DNA from 4 places in the Paradesulfitobacterium aromaticivorans genome. Region 1 is predicted to be linked to each of the others. Evidence: riboswitches for the same ligand, from Rfam matches in the RefSeq annotation. Region 1 holds a riboswitch; each other region holds the start of a gene.
What was found. Region 1 has a riboswitch for cobalamin ahead of ACYQ2N_RS10665 (phosphomethylpyrimidine synthase ThiC). Riboswitches for the same ligand answer to the same signal wherever they lie in the genome.
Positions count from the first base shown of each region.

Region 2: linked by a shared signal. The riboswitch ahead of cbiE (precorrin-6y C5,15-methyltransferase (decarboxylating) subunit CbiE) and the one ahead of ACYQ2N_RS10665 (phosphomethylpyrimidine synthase ThiC) in region 1 are both predicted to bind cobalamin.
Region 3: linked by a shared signal. The riboswitch ahead of thiC (phosphomethylpyrimidine synthase ThiC) and the one ahead of ACYQ2N_RS10665 (phosphomethylpyrimidine synthase ThiC) in region 1 are both predicted to bind cobalamin.
Region 4: linked by a shared signal. The riboswitch ahead of cobT (nicotinate-nucleotide--dimethylbenzimidazole phosphoribosyltransferase) and the one ahead of ACYQ2N_RS10665 (phosphomethylpyrimidine synthase ThiC) in region 1 are both predicted to bind cobalamin.

Region 1 is NZ_BAAHYT010000010.1:1,019,528-1,023,116, forward strand. Features, by position in the region: gene ACYQ2N_RS10655 (DUF2705 family protein) at 1-473, shown strand, start outside; gene ACYQ2N_RS10660 (TetR/AcrR family transcriptional regulator) at 520-1,176, shown strand; cobalamin riboswitch at 1,218-1,388, shown strand; partial or broken gene ACYQ2N_RS10665 (phosphomethylpyrimidine synthase ThiC) at 1,531-1,931, shown strand; gene ACYQ2N_RS10670 (phosphomethylpyrimidine synthase ThiC) at 1,913-2,077, shown strand; gene ACYQ2N_RS10675 (helix-turn-helix transcriptional regulator) at 2,118-3,188, opposite strand; gene ACYQ2N_RS10680 (MBL fold metallo-hydrolase) at 3,313-3,589, shown strand, end outside.
Region 2 is NZ_BAAHYT010000011.1:874,535-878,123, forward strand. Features, by position in the region: gene cobM (precorrin-4 C(11)-methyltransferase) at 1-174, opposite strand, end outside; gene cobI (precorrin-2 C(20)-methyltransferase) at 171-869, opposite strand; gene cbiE (precorrin-6y C5,15-methyltransferase (decarboxylating) subunit CbiE) at 866-2,095, opposite strand; cobalamin riboswitch at 2,186-2,365, opposite strand; gene cbiD (cobalt-precorrin-5B (C(1))-methyltransferase CbiD) at 2,518-3,589, opposite strand, start outside.
Region 3 is NZ_BAAHYT010000009.1:99,008-102,596, forward strand. Features, by position in the region: gene bzaB (B12 lower ligand biosynthesis ThiC-like protein BzaB) at 1-517, opposite strand, end outside; gene thiC (phosphomethylpyrimidine synthase ThiC) at 600-1,898, opposite strand; cobalamin riboswitch at 1,996-2,166, opposite strand; gene ACYQ2N_RS05010 (hypothetical protein) at 2,193-2,936, opposite strand; gene ACYQ2N_RS05015 (hypothetical protein) at 2,933-3,589, opposite strand, start outside.
Region 4 is NZ_BAAHYT010000011.1:733,535-737,123, reverse strand. Features, by position in the region: gene ACYQ2N_RS20380 (Nramp family divalent metal transporter) at 1-803, shown strand, start outside; cobalamin riboswitch at 901-1,089, shown strand; partial or broken gene cobT (nicotinate-nucleotide--dimethylbenzimidazole phosphoribosyltransferase) at 1,193-2,268, shown strand; gene cobU (bifunctional adenosylcobinamide kinase/adenosylcobinamide-phosphate guanylyltransferase) at 2,277-2,888, shown strand; partial or broken gene ACYQ2N_RS20365 (adenosylcobinamide-GDP ribazoletransferase) at 2,991-3,589, shown strand, end outside.

The DNA of each region.
Region 1 (3,589 bases):
AGCCGGTAACTCGCAGCAAGATCGTGACAGCCAAATATGCGGCAACTCTTTTTTACATCTTGCTGTTTAATCTGGTTTTAACCCTGGCTAACTATGCGGCGATTGAAGCTGTGAGAGGAAACAGCGCTTACAGTCTCAAGGCCTTTTTGCTGATTTCGCTCGGCACTTTTCTGGTTCTGTGGACGTTTGCTTCGATCGGCTTCTTCCTGTCGGTCTTCGTGGTACGTTCAAAATCCCTTACCCCTCTGGCGCTCGGTATCGTGTTGGGAACCTATTTTATCAGCATCGCCTCGGTTGTATCAGAGAAATTGGTGAATCTAAAGTATATTACCCCCTTCCAATATATCAATCCGGCTGGCATCATTAAGAACGAACGGATCGATATGGTTTACCTGATCATTATGATCGCAGTGATTGTGCTCATGACTACGGGTACGTACCTGGCTTATCAGCGAAAGGATCTGAAATCATAATAAACTTAAATTGCTCTTAAATCGTACACTCGGGAGCTGAAAATCCTTGAACAAAAGTTTTGAAAACCTTGATGAATTAAAAAAGCAAAGAATTATAGGGGCCTGCGTGACCGAGTTTGCCCAAAAAGGGTATGAAAAAGCATCCACCAACGAGATCATTCAAGCAGCCGGTATTTCCAAAGGCCTGCTCTTTCATTACTTTGGCAGCAAGAAAAACCTGTTTCTTTATGTCCTAGACTATTGTCTGCAAATTATAATTACAAGTTTTCAGAGTTACCCTATGCATTATTCGGATGACATCTTTGATAAGCTCATGGAAATCGGGATGGTTAAGCTCCAAATCACTCATACCAACCCTGAAATCAGCAAAATAATCGCGCAAGCTTTCATTAATGCCCCGGAAGATATCCGCACTGAAATCCAAGCAAAATATGCGCAGCTTTATGCTCAGTTCATGCCGCCTGTTTTTGATGGGATCGATTACACAAAATTCCGCCCAGGGGTCAATCCCACCAAGGCCTTGGAAGTCATAACACTTTTCCTGGGAAGCTTGGAGCAAAAATACAGCAAAGTCTATGAAGGACGGGAACAGAGTTTGTTGGATGACATTCATCAGATTATGGAAGAGTACGCGGAATACTTGGAGATCTTAAAGTATGGAATGTACGCGCGGCAGGACGAAGATCCGGACTCTCCCTGTTAAAAACTCACTTGACCTTTTTAGGTTTTATGAATAAAATATGTTCAACTCAAAATGTTTCAGGTGCCCGTGAGGGAGAATAGGGAACCGGGTGAGATTCCCGGGCGGACCCGCCACTGTAAAGGTTAGCTGTTGCCAAGGCCACTCTGTAAGGGGGAAGGGGCAACGAAGCGATGATCCTGAGTCAGGAGACCTGCCTGTAACACACTATGCCCAACTCGGTGAAAAGTTGGTTTAGGTGAGGATGATGGTAAAATCCACGCTTTTTTCTAGCGTGGATTTTTTTATTTTACACAAGAGGGGGAATGTATTTTGACACAGTTAAGCAGTGCCTTAGATGGGACAATCACAGGAGAAATGGAACAGGTAGCTGCCCGGGAAGGTGTGGCTCCGGAATTCGTCAGGCAGGGAGTTGCGGAAGGCAGGATTGTAATTCCGCGCAACACGCAACGCCGCAACATGCTTGCAACCGGCATCGGTAAGGGGCTTAGAACCAAGTAAGTGCCAGCATCGGTTTGTATGGCAGGGAGAGCAGGATGGACATGGAGCTCAACAAAATTAAAGCAGCCGTGGAAGCAGGAACAGATTCTATTATGGATTTAAGCGTCAGCGGAGATATTGATGCCATGCGCAAGCCATGTGGAAGCAACCATCCAGATTCAGAAACGCGTGTGCAACGGAGCCCTTTGCCGCAGACTTGGCCAGGGGGAACAAACAGGCCTGGGAACGAGATTTGCACATGGCCAAGGCCCGGGTAACCCTTGATACAAACAGGCAAATTCTCCTTTCCGTTGATCCGGAGAAAACAAGGTCAGCGCTGGCCCCCGGCTCTACCCATGATCATTGTGCCGTATGCGGACCGGAATGCGCCGCCCAAGTTGCTGCCAAGTACTATGGGATTTGAGGCTAAAAAGCCCGCAAATCCATGGGCCTGGACCTGCGGGCTATCTCTGATTAAGCATTAATATATAGGTAAGCTCAGTGCGGTTATTAGCACCCGTCTTTTTATAGATGCTTTGAATATGAGTCTTGATTGTATTTTGGGATAAACTCAGAGCCTCTGCCAGTTGGGAATTGTTTTTACCCTGGATCAGCCCGTCGATAATATCCGCTTCTCTGCGGGTAAATTTGAATTTATAATCGCCTGTGCTCCGCTCCTCATCGCAGAACTCCATGATGGCAACAAACTGTAAGTTTTTACTCATTTTGCGGTCGTTTTTAACGAAGATGTCGATTTGCATATCGCCGTTTACCGTCTTGAGCAATTTTGAATACAAGAGAGCATTCGCACTGCTTTTTTTTGCTTCATCACTCAATAAATCAGCGCACATCTCCTTGATGTGGTAAAGTATGCTTGACCCGAACACCGTGGAGACCTTTAGCATTTCAATCCCGGTTACGTTTCCTCCGGTCAGGCCGAGCTCCCTGTCAAACAAACATATGCCTTTTCTTACACTGGTCTCTTGGTTTGTTTCAAGGTATTTCACCGCGATAATCGTATGTATCATACTAAAAACGGTGGATACATGGGGTTGAAGCAGGCGCAGAATAAATAAATCCTCATCATCAAAATCGGGTTTGTCTTTGCCTCGGTGCAGATAGATTTCACCTAAGAACTGACCTTTGTAAATGATACGCATACAGACGATGTTAAAACTATTTTGCGAGGAAAGGAATGCACTGCGTGGCTCATCGCTCACTTGCACAACACCATGGCTGTAATCCACTGATTTGTACACATACGCTTCACTACCTGCATGGCTGTTCTCAGCCTGACTCAAATACTGCTCCCTTTCCGGAAAGCTTTGCTTTTTGTAATAGGCTTCGATATTCCCACCGATATAAGGCTTGAAAAAGCTGCTATCCTTGCTGATTGCACAAAAGAACATGCCACTGTCATACATGACCAGTTCGTGAAGCTTCAGAATCGAAAGCTTTAAGAATTCTTCGAAAGAAAAACATTCATAGGCGTTATTGATTAACGTATTCAGCTTCAGTAGCTTTAGATGATCCATGTTCCCACCCGACCTATCACATATTTTTGTCCATAGTATAATGGAATCACTAGGCATGAAGTATCACCCATGTGGGTGAAATGTGAAAAATATTCTAACACTTTCGCAAACAGAAGGGGTTAAAATGGTAACTTTTGATGGCATCAAACTAGCGCAAACGAATTGCTATCTGCTTAAAACAAAAAAGGGTTACTTGCTGATTGATTGCGGGAACCAGGTAAATCAACCGGTATTTCTAGACAGTATCCGCAAGCAAAATATTGCCCTCACCGATATTCATTATCTTTTTTTAACCCACCACCATAATGACCACTGTGGACTTTTGCCTTTCCTGATAGCGGCCAATCCGGATATCACAGTGATCATGAGTAAAACCTGTGCGGATTACTTAAAAACCGGGC
Region 2 (3,589 bases), on a different contig from region 1:
ATTGGCACTATCATGAATTGAAGTGTTAGCTTTACATTTATGCAGCAGTTCAGGGTTAACTAAAGAACCGGCAAATATTACCCGGTCAGCCTTCTCCAAAGCCTTCAGTCCCTTGACTGTAATCAGTTCTGGATCGCCCGGACCTGCACCGACAAAAATAACTTCTCCCTTCATTGTTTTCCCCCCATCTTTATTAACAACAGGCTCAAATAATCGACTTTCTCCGTTTCGGATAACTCTTTAAGCGCACGAATTTCTTCTCCATCTTGTCCGATTCTCGTGAATAATACCGCTTCGTGCTCAGAACCGGTAAGCGACTGTGCAACATCCGGTAGATTGCGGGAAAGTTTTAAGATCACCAGATTGGGCAGATCAAGAAAGCGCCCGATGTCATCCGTTCCCGGCAAAACAAGGAGTGGTTCGTCTCCCAGTGCCAAGGGCACATTGATACGGGCGGCAGCCGCTGACATCGCGCTTATTCCCGGAACCGTTTCAATTTGCTCAGGAGAGAGATGAGGACTCAGGTAAGTAAGCAAATAACTGTAAGTGCTGTATAACGACGGATCACCAATCGTGATAAAAGCTACATCCAAACCTGAGTTAAGCCGGGATAAGATTGCCTGGGCACCGGTCTGCCATGCTTCCTGCAATACTTCCTGGTCTGATGTCATCGGCATTTCTAGTTCCAGAAGTTCCGTCTGCGTGCGGTAATGCCTGCGCGCGATCTCCCAGGCTACACTTTCCCGGTCATGACGCGATTTAGGAATCGCTACGATATCTACGGACTGCAATACCTCCACTGCCCGCAATGTTAAAAGACGGGGATCACCCGGTCCCACACCTACTCCGTAAAATTTACCCTTATTCATGCTTTGCCACCTTTCGTTGCGGAAATGATAAAAACCTGATTTAATGAATTAGCCATATGAAGATCACCCGCTTCCTGCCAGCGTACCACCTGCAGGGATATCGCTTCAATCTCACAATAATTATGTTCCTGCAAAAGAGCAAGCCCTTCAGCCGCATTTTCCAAAGTAACGGCGGTCATCACCAGCCTGCCACCAGCTATCAGTGGAACCTGCGTTATAATCTCCCGCAAATGCCCTTTGCTGCCGCCGATAATGCAAACATTGACTGCAGGGATTTGGGTAAAGGCTTCCGGTGCACTTTCGGGAACCAGAACTACGTTTGATACCTGAAAGTGCTCACAGTTGCGCTGGATCAATTCTTGGGCCGTAGAGTTGTTTTCCACGGCATAAACCATACCACGCTGAGCGAGCAAGGCAGCTTCTATACTTATACTTCCGGTACCTGCTCCCACATCCACTACACTATCTGCAAGGGATATATGGGCCTTAGCTAAGACTTGTACGCGCACTTCCGCTTTGGTCATGGGCACATGATCCCGAATGAACTCATCATCAGAAATACCCATAAAAAATTGTCTACTTGCGCGTTCCTGCTGATTCCGCTCCAAATCTCCGGTGGGAAATATGATGAGAATCGCGTTATCCAGTGCTTGTTCTGACACAGCAAGTGCGCTGGCGCGAGTAAGCTCCCAGACTTCATCCGCATAGCCAAGGGCATTGCCGACAGCTATCTCAGGATCTTGCCCTCTGTCTAAAAGCAACTGCGCAACTTTCTGAGGAGTATTCGCCCCCCCGGTTAGTACCGCTAACGGACTGGAAATTACTCGGGGCAAAGTGTTAAGGTCTCTCCCATGTACACTGCAGAAGGAGGCTTCCTGCCAAGGCAGACCTGCCTTAGCAAAAGCCAGTTGCAGGGAACTAATCCCCGGGAGAACAGCAATCTCTGCAGCGGGGAATTCGCGTTTTAATCCGGACAAGATGCTGTAAAACCCTGGGTCTCCGGAAACAAGCACCCCGATCGTTAAGCTTTGTGCCAGCAAATCAGCAATCCTGTTATAGGTTTGCCCAAGATTTGAGGAGAGAAGATGCCGCTCTCTGCTAAACTCCGGGAATAACACCTGCAGGCGCTCACTTCCTACTAAAACATCACAACGCGCAACGGTCTGTTTAATCGCCGGTGCTACCCACTCCGCTGTTCCCGGGCCGGTTCCAATTACGTAAATCATAAGTTTAATCTCCTTGGAATATTTTAAAAATAAAAAGAGCCTAGACCGGCTCGCAATGGTTGAGTGACACATCACCTATCACGCGTAGGTCTGTGGAAATATCTTAAGGTAGGTCTCCTGGCTTCAGATCATCGTTTTCCCCATCCTTCCCAGCTTGCGCCAGTGGCCGTTTTGGGGAAACTCCCTGTTCACAGTGGCGGGACCGCGCCGGATTTACACCGGCTTCCCTATTACCCCTCTCAGTGAGGGACCTTAAGAAAATTATTCTAAGAATTTAATTAACTGCCGTAATCCATATTACATCTGCCAACAACCGTTGAATGTTCGCAACAGATGGAATACAGTCTATCAAAATTAGATGCAGTATATTACTATTCGTGATCTAAGACTAAAATCCTGCTTCGTTAAATAAATTTAATCACTCACGTTCCAGAAGGCCACGTCCACTTCTCAGCGGCAGCAACCTTTCGTGCTTCCTCATCCCAGCCCACAAACGTGCCATCAAGCAGGGTTAAGACCGTACCAACAGTCATTTCCTGATGCACAAATGCCTGCGCTCTGGAACTGGCCAAGGCAGCCAGTTTATGTACTAATCCCTGATGTCCAAGCAACAAAAGTTCTTTAACTGCTCCCTCAACTGTAGGGATTTGAACGAGTTCACTCAAGACAGATTGCTTGATCCCGGCCAGCGCACTATGCGCGAGTAAGATTTCAGAACGGGCATCAGCTACTCGGTTGTGGGTATGAAAAATCCCACCCGCAATCTTAATTAGTTTGCCGACATGCCCTAGTAATAATACCTGTTTGATCCCCCGGTAGGCAGCTTCCTCCAGAATATAGCCGACAAAATTACTCATCTGAATAACCGCTTCAGGCTGAACTTGCATCTTTTCGACTGCCGTTCGGAACCCATAATTCCCAGGAGTAAGCACCACTGTCCGGTAACCGTAAGCAACTGCCTGATCTATCTCCGGCAGAATCGAAGATTTGAATGCTTCTTCCGACATAGGCCTCACGATCCCGGTGGTTCCAAGGATGGAGATCCCGCCCACAATGCCTAGGCGTGGATTGAGAGTGTGCTGTGCAATTTTTTCCCCTTGTGGCACCTCGATTACCACTTCAAGTTCTTCCGTGGGAAAAACTTCGCGTACTGCTTGTTCTATCATCAGGCGCGGTGTCGGATTAATCGCACTTGTTCCCACAGGCAGCGCTAATCCTTTTTTGGTCACAGTTCCAACTCCGTGACCGCCTGTGATGTGAACCGGTCCGTGTGGGGATAAGAACTTAACTTCCGACTTAATTTCAAGGCCATTGGTTACATCCGGATCATCGCCGCCGTCTTTAAGTACGGACGCATGCGCTTTAACGCCATCCCCTTGGCACGTGTGAATAGGAATCGTTAGGCGCGCCATGTTTGGTAAAGGAATACTAACGTGAGTGATGAGTGTTCCTGTACCCGGAGCGTTCTTAAGATTTTGGCTGAGGATGCTTTGA
Region 3 (3,589 bases), on a different contig from region 1:
GTTTAAGAACATCAAAGTTATAAGCGCTATGAATGGCCATGAAGTCAACGCCGTCCGCAGCTTGTTTCTCAATCGTCTCAAACATATCCTCTGCCGTCATGGCGACAATGCTGCCCCGTTTTTCAATAGCTTCAATTGTGGCCTGGTAAATAGGTACACTGCCAACAGCAATGTTGGCTTTTTCCAGGCTCAGACGCCTCATGCCGTCAATATTCCCTCCGGTGCTTAAATCCATAAGAGCATCACATCCTGCCTCTTCAACAAAGGCCAGTTTTCTCTCTTCCATGGACAGATCCTCACGGTTGCTGGAGGTGCCAATCAACGCATTGACTTTGATGCGCAGACCTTGTCCGATGCCACAGTAATTAAAATCTCTCCGGTTAATATTTCGGGGAATGACGATCCTGCCGGAGGCCACTCCCTCCCGGATAAAATTGACGTCAACATTTTCCCGTTTAGCGACCGCTTCCATTTCCGGAGTAATTTTACCCGCCCGGGCTGCTAATACCTGCGTCATTAATATCACCCTTTCCTATAATTGATGTTCGAAACGATATTTCCCGGTGACTATAAGTGCCACGCTAGAGCTATGGGAGTTATTAGCAAGTTACTTTGGATGTCCCTAAATATTGTGACACGATGTCCATGGCGCAGTACTTACCGCACATGGCGCAGCCGGCCACGGTATCATCACTCCTGGTCTTTCTCATATACCCGGCGCGTTCAGGATCTATGGCCAAATCAATCTGTTTTTTCCAATCCAAAGCTTTCCTGGCCCGGGAAAGCTCCAGATCCCACTCTGCCGCCCCGGGTAAACCTTTAGCTAAGTCGGCGGCATGGGCAGCGATCCGGGCAGCTACCACGCCTTCATGAACTTGATTAACATCAGGAAGACCGATGTGTTCGGCAGGCGTGACATAGCATAAGAACTCAGCCCCGGCCCAGGCGCTGATTGCACCCCCTATGGCTGCACTAATGTGGTCGTAACCGGCAGCAATATCCGTGACTACCGGTCCGAACACAAAGTAGGGAGCCCCTTTGCACAGGCTCTTTTGCAGGGTCACAGTCGCTTTTAACTGGTTCAAAGGAACGTGACCCGGTCCTTTGACCATGACTTGAACACCCGCTTCCCTGGCCCGCCTTACCAGTTCACCAATAACCACCAACTCCTGAACTTGAGCGCCGTCCAGGGAATCAGCCAAACAGCCCGGCCGCATCCCGTCGGCAATGCTGACTGTTACGTCATACTTGCGGGCAATTTCCAGAACTCGGTCGTAGTATTCATACAGTGGGTTTTCCTGCCGGTTATGTAACATCCAGCCGATTAAATGCGAGCCTCCGTAACTTACCAGAGGATCAAGCCTCTTTTCCTGTTTGGCCCGTTCCACAATGCTCATGGTCGTACCACAGTGCAGGGCCAGGAAGTCCACACCGTCGGCGGCCTGCCGTTCAATGACCTCGAATAATTCTTCAACTTCCATTTTTACGGATGTACCATACTTTTGGGCAGTTTCAGCCACCGCTTGGTAATAAGGCAGTGTTCCCACCGGCATACTTGCAGCTGCCAAACTTTCCTTGCGCATAGCATCAATATCTCCGCTTACGCTCAAATCCATGATCGCATCCGTTCCAGCTCCTACGGCCGCTTTAATCTTGGCAAGTTCACCATCCATACTTCCTTTGCTGCCGTACAAACCAATGCTGGCGCTGACTTTGGTTCTAAGACCTTTGCCAATGCCTGTTGGAATCATGTTTGGGTGCTGTGTGTTCCGAGGTATGACAATGGTCCCTTCAGCGACTCCTTGTCTTACCAATTCAGGAGCAACCCCTTCCCGGGCAGCTACCTGTTCCATTTCGGGTGTGATTATGCCTGTTAAGGCACGGCTTAATTGAGTCATAACAATCTCCTCCTCTTGTTGTAAAATAAAAAATCCACACCAAAACAAGGGCGTGGATTTTACCTTCATCCTCACCTAACCGGCCTTACCTTCGAGGCGGTATAGATCATTACAGGCAGGTCTCCTGGCTCAGGCTCATCGCTTACTCGCCCCTTCCCCCTAGTGGAGTGGTTATGGCGACAGCTTACCTTTACAGTGGCGGGTCCGTCCGGGAATTTCACCCAGTTCCCTATTCTCCCATGCGGGCACCTGTAACATTTGAAATATTATATTGCTAATTAGATTTTAACTAACTTAGTCCCGTTGGTCAAGTACCATTTGGACATTAGCCGCTCCACTGTCAATTTCCAAACTTTTAGGAACAAGAAGATATATGACCTTCCACCCAACATTCACCGAAGCCGACATGCCTTGGATTGTTTGATTAACCTGTTTGAATTGATTGATTGTAAAGTCTGCATTAAAGCGGCTGAATTCCAGTTGCTGCTGACTTGGGGCTTGAACCGATAACATCCCATTCTGCACAGAAATAATTGGGGGTAAAACCAAGTTCGTAAAATTCATACCCCCAGCCACATGGGGTGCGACATAGGTACTCACTTCGATTTCACTGTCATCGACGTCTTTTCTGGCGATGAGAATTTGATAACCCATGGTCGGCGCTTCCTTCAAAGTCAGTTTGTTCGTATCCACTTTGAATTTTTGACTGCTGTTTTTATAAACCCCTGGCAGTTGATCGAGATTTCCTTCAGGAGGAAAGCGATAATCATATACACCAGTCATATCGCCTTCCGTTCTTGCATCTGCTAAGTTTTTACCTTCACTAACTTGCATGAATCCTTGGTCCGGCAGCAGATAGTAAATAGGGACGAGTACAATGAGCAACGCAAGGTATAACCCCGCGAACCGCGCATTATTTCTCCAGGTCGTAAAATAGTTCACACGGGGTCTAATTGCCTTCACCAGCAAGAGGCCAAACCCAAAAATGATTAGCAATAACAAAGGCAGAAGAACAATATTTCTTGGCATGACATTCATTGTCTGACCTCCATTCTGTTCGAAAGAAGAATACTCATTCCAAAAAGAATGATGGATGCGCTCAGGATTTTGAGCGTAAAAAATAATAATAAATGTTCTGATGTGAAAAAGTTAAAGATCGCTATCAAGGAATCGGTATAAGATCTTAATAATCCGATCAATACTGCCGGGATAAGGATAACAAAAACCTTATGAACCTCTATTATCACCCTGATTAAATACCCGCTAGCGGCAAGGAGGATCAGATAGAGACTGGTGACGAAAGCCCCAAGCAATAGATCGGCAGGGACTGTCAAAAATCCGTCACGCATGAACATGGCTCTATCAAGCGTAAAATACATGATCATCCGCTGCAGCACACCCATCAGGGTTGAGCTAATGCCCGCCCAGACAGCGCACGTGATTAAAAAGCCGATATTTGATAGGTTACTTGAGATTCGATTCGCGACCAGAGAAAATTCCATATCTTTATACTGTTTGGTGGTTAATGAGCCGGCAATTACAATAATCCAAGCAAAGGAAAAAAAGATTATGATATTGGCGGAATACGTTTTAACCGACACGGATAATCCATCTGTGCCAGAGCCCACACTTCCATTGGGACCCAGGGAGAAAAGCAAGGCAACAATCTGCGTAATGATTAGCCCATACAC
Region 4 (3,589 bases), on a different contig from region 1:
GTTTTGGCCAGCATGTAGTGGAAAGAATTGTGGTAACCTTAGTTGCAGTGATCGGAATATCCTATATGATTGAAATGCTCCTGGCCAAACCAGCCTGGACGGAAATCGCATACCACACCCTTGTGCCCAGCTTAGGTCCGGAGAGCGTGCTCGTTGCGGTCGGAATGCTCGGAGCCACCGTCATGCCTCATGTTATCTTTCTCCATTCGGAATTGGTTAAAGCACGCCGTCAAAGCGATGAACTTGAGGAAGCACGTAAGCATTTCCGAATGGAACGTCTGGATATCGTCATCGCTATGAATATTGCCTTTCTGGTTAATGCAGCCATGGTAATCGTTGCAGCGTCCGTGTTTTACTCCAAAGGATTGCCTGTGGATTCGATCGAAGATGCGCACCGCTCCCTGACTCCCCTGCTCGGAAACCTTTCGAGCGGTGCTTTCGGCCTCGCCCTCCTTGCTTCAGGCCTCTCATCTTCTACTGTGGGGGCTATGGCCGGAGAATGTATGATGAAAGGGTTTATCGGCCTTGACCTCCCAATCAATGTTCGGCGTACTATCACGATGATTCCTGCCCTGGTCTTACTTGCCCTCGGATTTAACCCCATGAAAATCCTAATTATAAGCCAGGTAACTCTAAGCTTTGCTCTTCCGGCGGCTATCATTCCCCTTCTTCTCATTACCAGCCGCAAGGATATCATGGGGGAATTGGCAAACCGCCGCCTCACCAATGTGATTGGCGGAGTAATCGTATCCCTGATCATCAGTCTTAACGCTCTCCTCGTCTATTTAACTTTCACCTCTTAGGCAGGGTTCCAATACAGGTCTAATTAGATACATGAAATATTTCTTAGGCTTTATCTTGTCAGCCAGTCCCCCATGTGCTATGCTATGAGCAAAACTAACTACACGCTTTGTTTGAGGTGCCCTTCGGGGAGAATAGGGAAGTCCGGAATATTACAAGTATAGGCCGGCGCGGACCCACCACTGTAAACGCTGAGCTGCCGCAGACTGCCACTGGCCGATGGGCTGGGAAGGCGCGGTTAAGTGAGGAAGCGAAAGCCAGTTGACCTGCCTCAAGCAAATAAGTCTTCCCTTGTGTGGAGGAGCGGCGGAGATGAAGGCAAAGTCCCGACCACAGCTATGTGGTTAGGACTTTTTATTTTAGTCAAATTTAATTTTAGGAGGAGAAAAACATGCAAGCACTTACCCAACTCGAACAAGAATTAGAAAGCCTTCTTAACAAGATCACCGGACTCGATGAAGAAGCAATGGCCCAAACCCAAGCACGCCTGGATTCCTTCACGAAACCGCAAGGAAGCCTTGGTCAGTTGGAGGAAATCGCCAAACAACTGGCAGGGATGCAGCAGACCCCTCGACCGCAGATCCACAAAAAGGCCGTCCTCCTGATGGCCGGAGATCACGGCGTCGTAGCGGAAGGGGTCAGCGCTTTTCCCCAGGAAGTAACCCCACAAATGGTGTATAATTTCCTTAATGGCGGTGCAGCTATAAATGTCCTCTCACGCCAGGCGGGTGCGGAGGTTATCTGCACTGATGTGGGCGTAGCTTTCCCGCTCGAACCTGCTGAACTAATGAGCCGTAGAGTTATGAGTGGAACCAAGAACATGGCTCAAGGCCCGGCCATGACCCGCGCCGAGGCAATAAAAGCAATCCTGGTGGAGCCGCCGTTGCCAAAGAGCAAATTGACGCCGGGGCCAACCTCCTTACCACCGGGGACATGGGCATCGGCAACACGACTCCCAGCTCCGCCATTGTCTCTTTATATACCGGTCTGCCGGTCGAGCAAGTTGTAGGAAGAGGAACAGGGGTTGACGATCGCGGACTGGCCCGCAAGATTAAGGTTATCAGGAAAGCAATCTCCGTTAATAAGCCGGACATTGGCGACCCGCTTGACGTTTTGGCCAAGGTTGGCGGCTTGGAGATTGCAGCCATTGCCGGGGCTGTCCTACAAGCCGCAGCCAGCCGGGCGGCGATCATAGTGGACGGGTTCATTTCCACTGCCGGAGGACTCATTGCAGCCAAATTAAGTCCGAATTCTACCCGTTACATGCTCCCCTCGCACTCCTCGGTCGAACCGGGTCACCTCAGGGCCTTAAAAATTATGGGATTGGAGCCGATGCTCAATTTGAACATGCGCTTAGGGGAAGGAACCGGAGCAGCTTTAAGTATTTATCTTGTGGAAGCAGCAATTCATATTTTGGAAGAAATGGCCACCTCCGCCGATGCCGGAGTCAGTGAACAAGGTAGGTGATTACGCTTATGTCCAAATTTATTCTCGTAACCGGCGGTGCTCGCAGCGGTAAGAGCACCTTCGCTGAACTCGTGGCCGACCACAGCGGCCAGAAGGTTACGTATATCGCGACCGCCCAAATATGGGACGAAGAAATGGCTTTCCGCGTGCGCAAACATAAAGAATCCCGCCCGCCAGAGTGGGAACTTATAGAAGAGCCGCTTAATATTACTGAGGTGTTGTTGACCCTGAGAGAGCGGGACGGGGTAGTTCTCCTTGACTGTGTCACACTCTGGCTCTCAAACTTGATACTTGCGCACAGTTCTTTTCAGGCTGAGGGAAATATGGGGGAAAACTTGAAACATTCCAGCCTCCAGGCGGAACAGGAAATTCTAAATAAAGTGCGAGAGGCTGCCGCAGCAGCCTCGGGGATTAAACCCACAGTAATTTTTGTAACGAATGAAGTGGGCTTGGGGATAGTGCCTGATAATCCTCTGGCGCGCGCCTACCGAGACTTGGCAGGACGCAGCAATCAGATCCTAGCTCAGGCGGCTGATACGGTGTACTTAGTGGTCGCGGGTTACCCCTTGGAAGTTAAAGGGCCAGGTCAAAAAATTCTGGATGAGTTACGGGAGCGTTAAAATGCGTGCACTTCTTATTGCCTTCACTTTCCTGACCAGAATCCCGCTCCCTCAGCGCAGGATGTCACAGCTGAGGAGTTCGCGCGTTCACAGCGTTATTATCCGCTGATCGGGCTCTTTCTGGTATTGGTACTCTGGGGCACAGCTACTCTTGTCGGGTTATTGTACCCTCCTTTGGCAGTCGCTGCTATCCTCCTGGCCCTGGAAATAATCCTGACCGGAGGGTTGCACCTCGATGGGTTTATGGAAAGCATGGACGGCCTGCTTTCGTCACGTACGCGGGAACGCATGCTGGAAATAATGAAGGACAGCCGGGTTGGGGCTCACGCCTCCATCACCCTTGCTGCCCTCTTAATCCTGAAATTCTCCCTTTTAGCTAGCTTTAGTCCCAGCTCTTACAGTATTTTAATCCTGCCACCTTTACTGGCACGCTGGGCTTTCCTCATTGCTGTGATCCACTTCCCATACGCCCGCAGTCAAGGCCTGGGCAAAGGGTTTCATGAATCTTCGCGCTGGCTTTTTTTCATCTTGGAAGGAGTCGCCATCACCGCCTTGGTCTTCTGGTTTTTCGGTCTGGCAGGAGTAAGCGCTGTTCTTACCGCTCTCCTTTTTGTCACGCTCTTCTCCTGGCGGGTCGCCCGCCTTTTGGGAGGATTGACCGGAGACATCTATGGGGCTACCATCGAGATTACCGAAGTTGT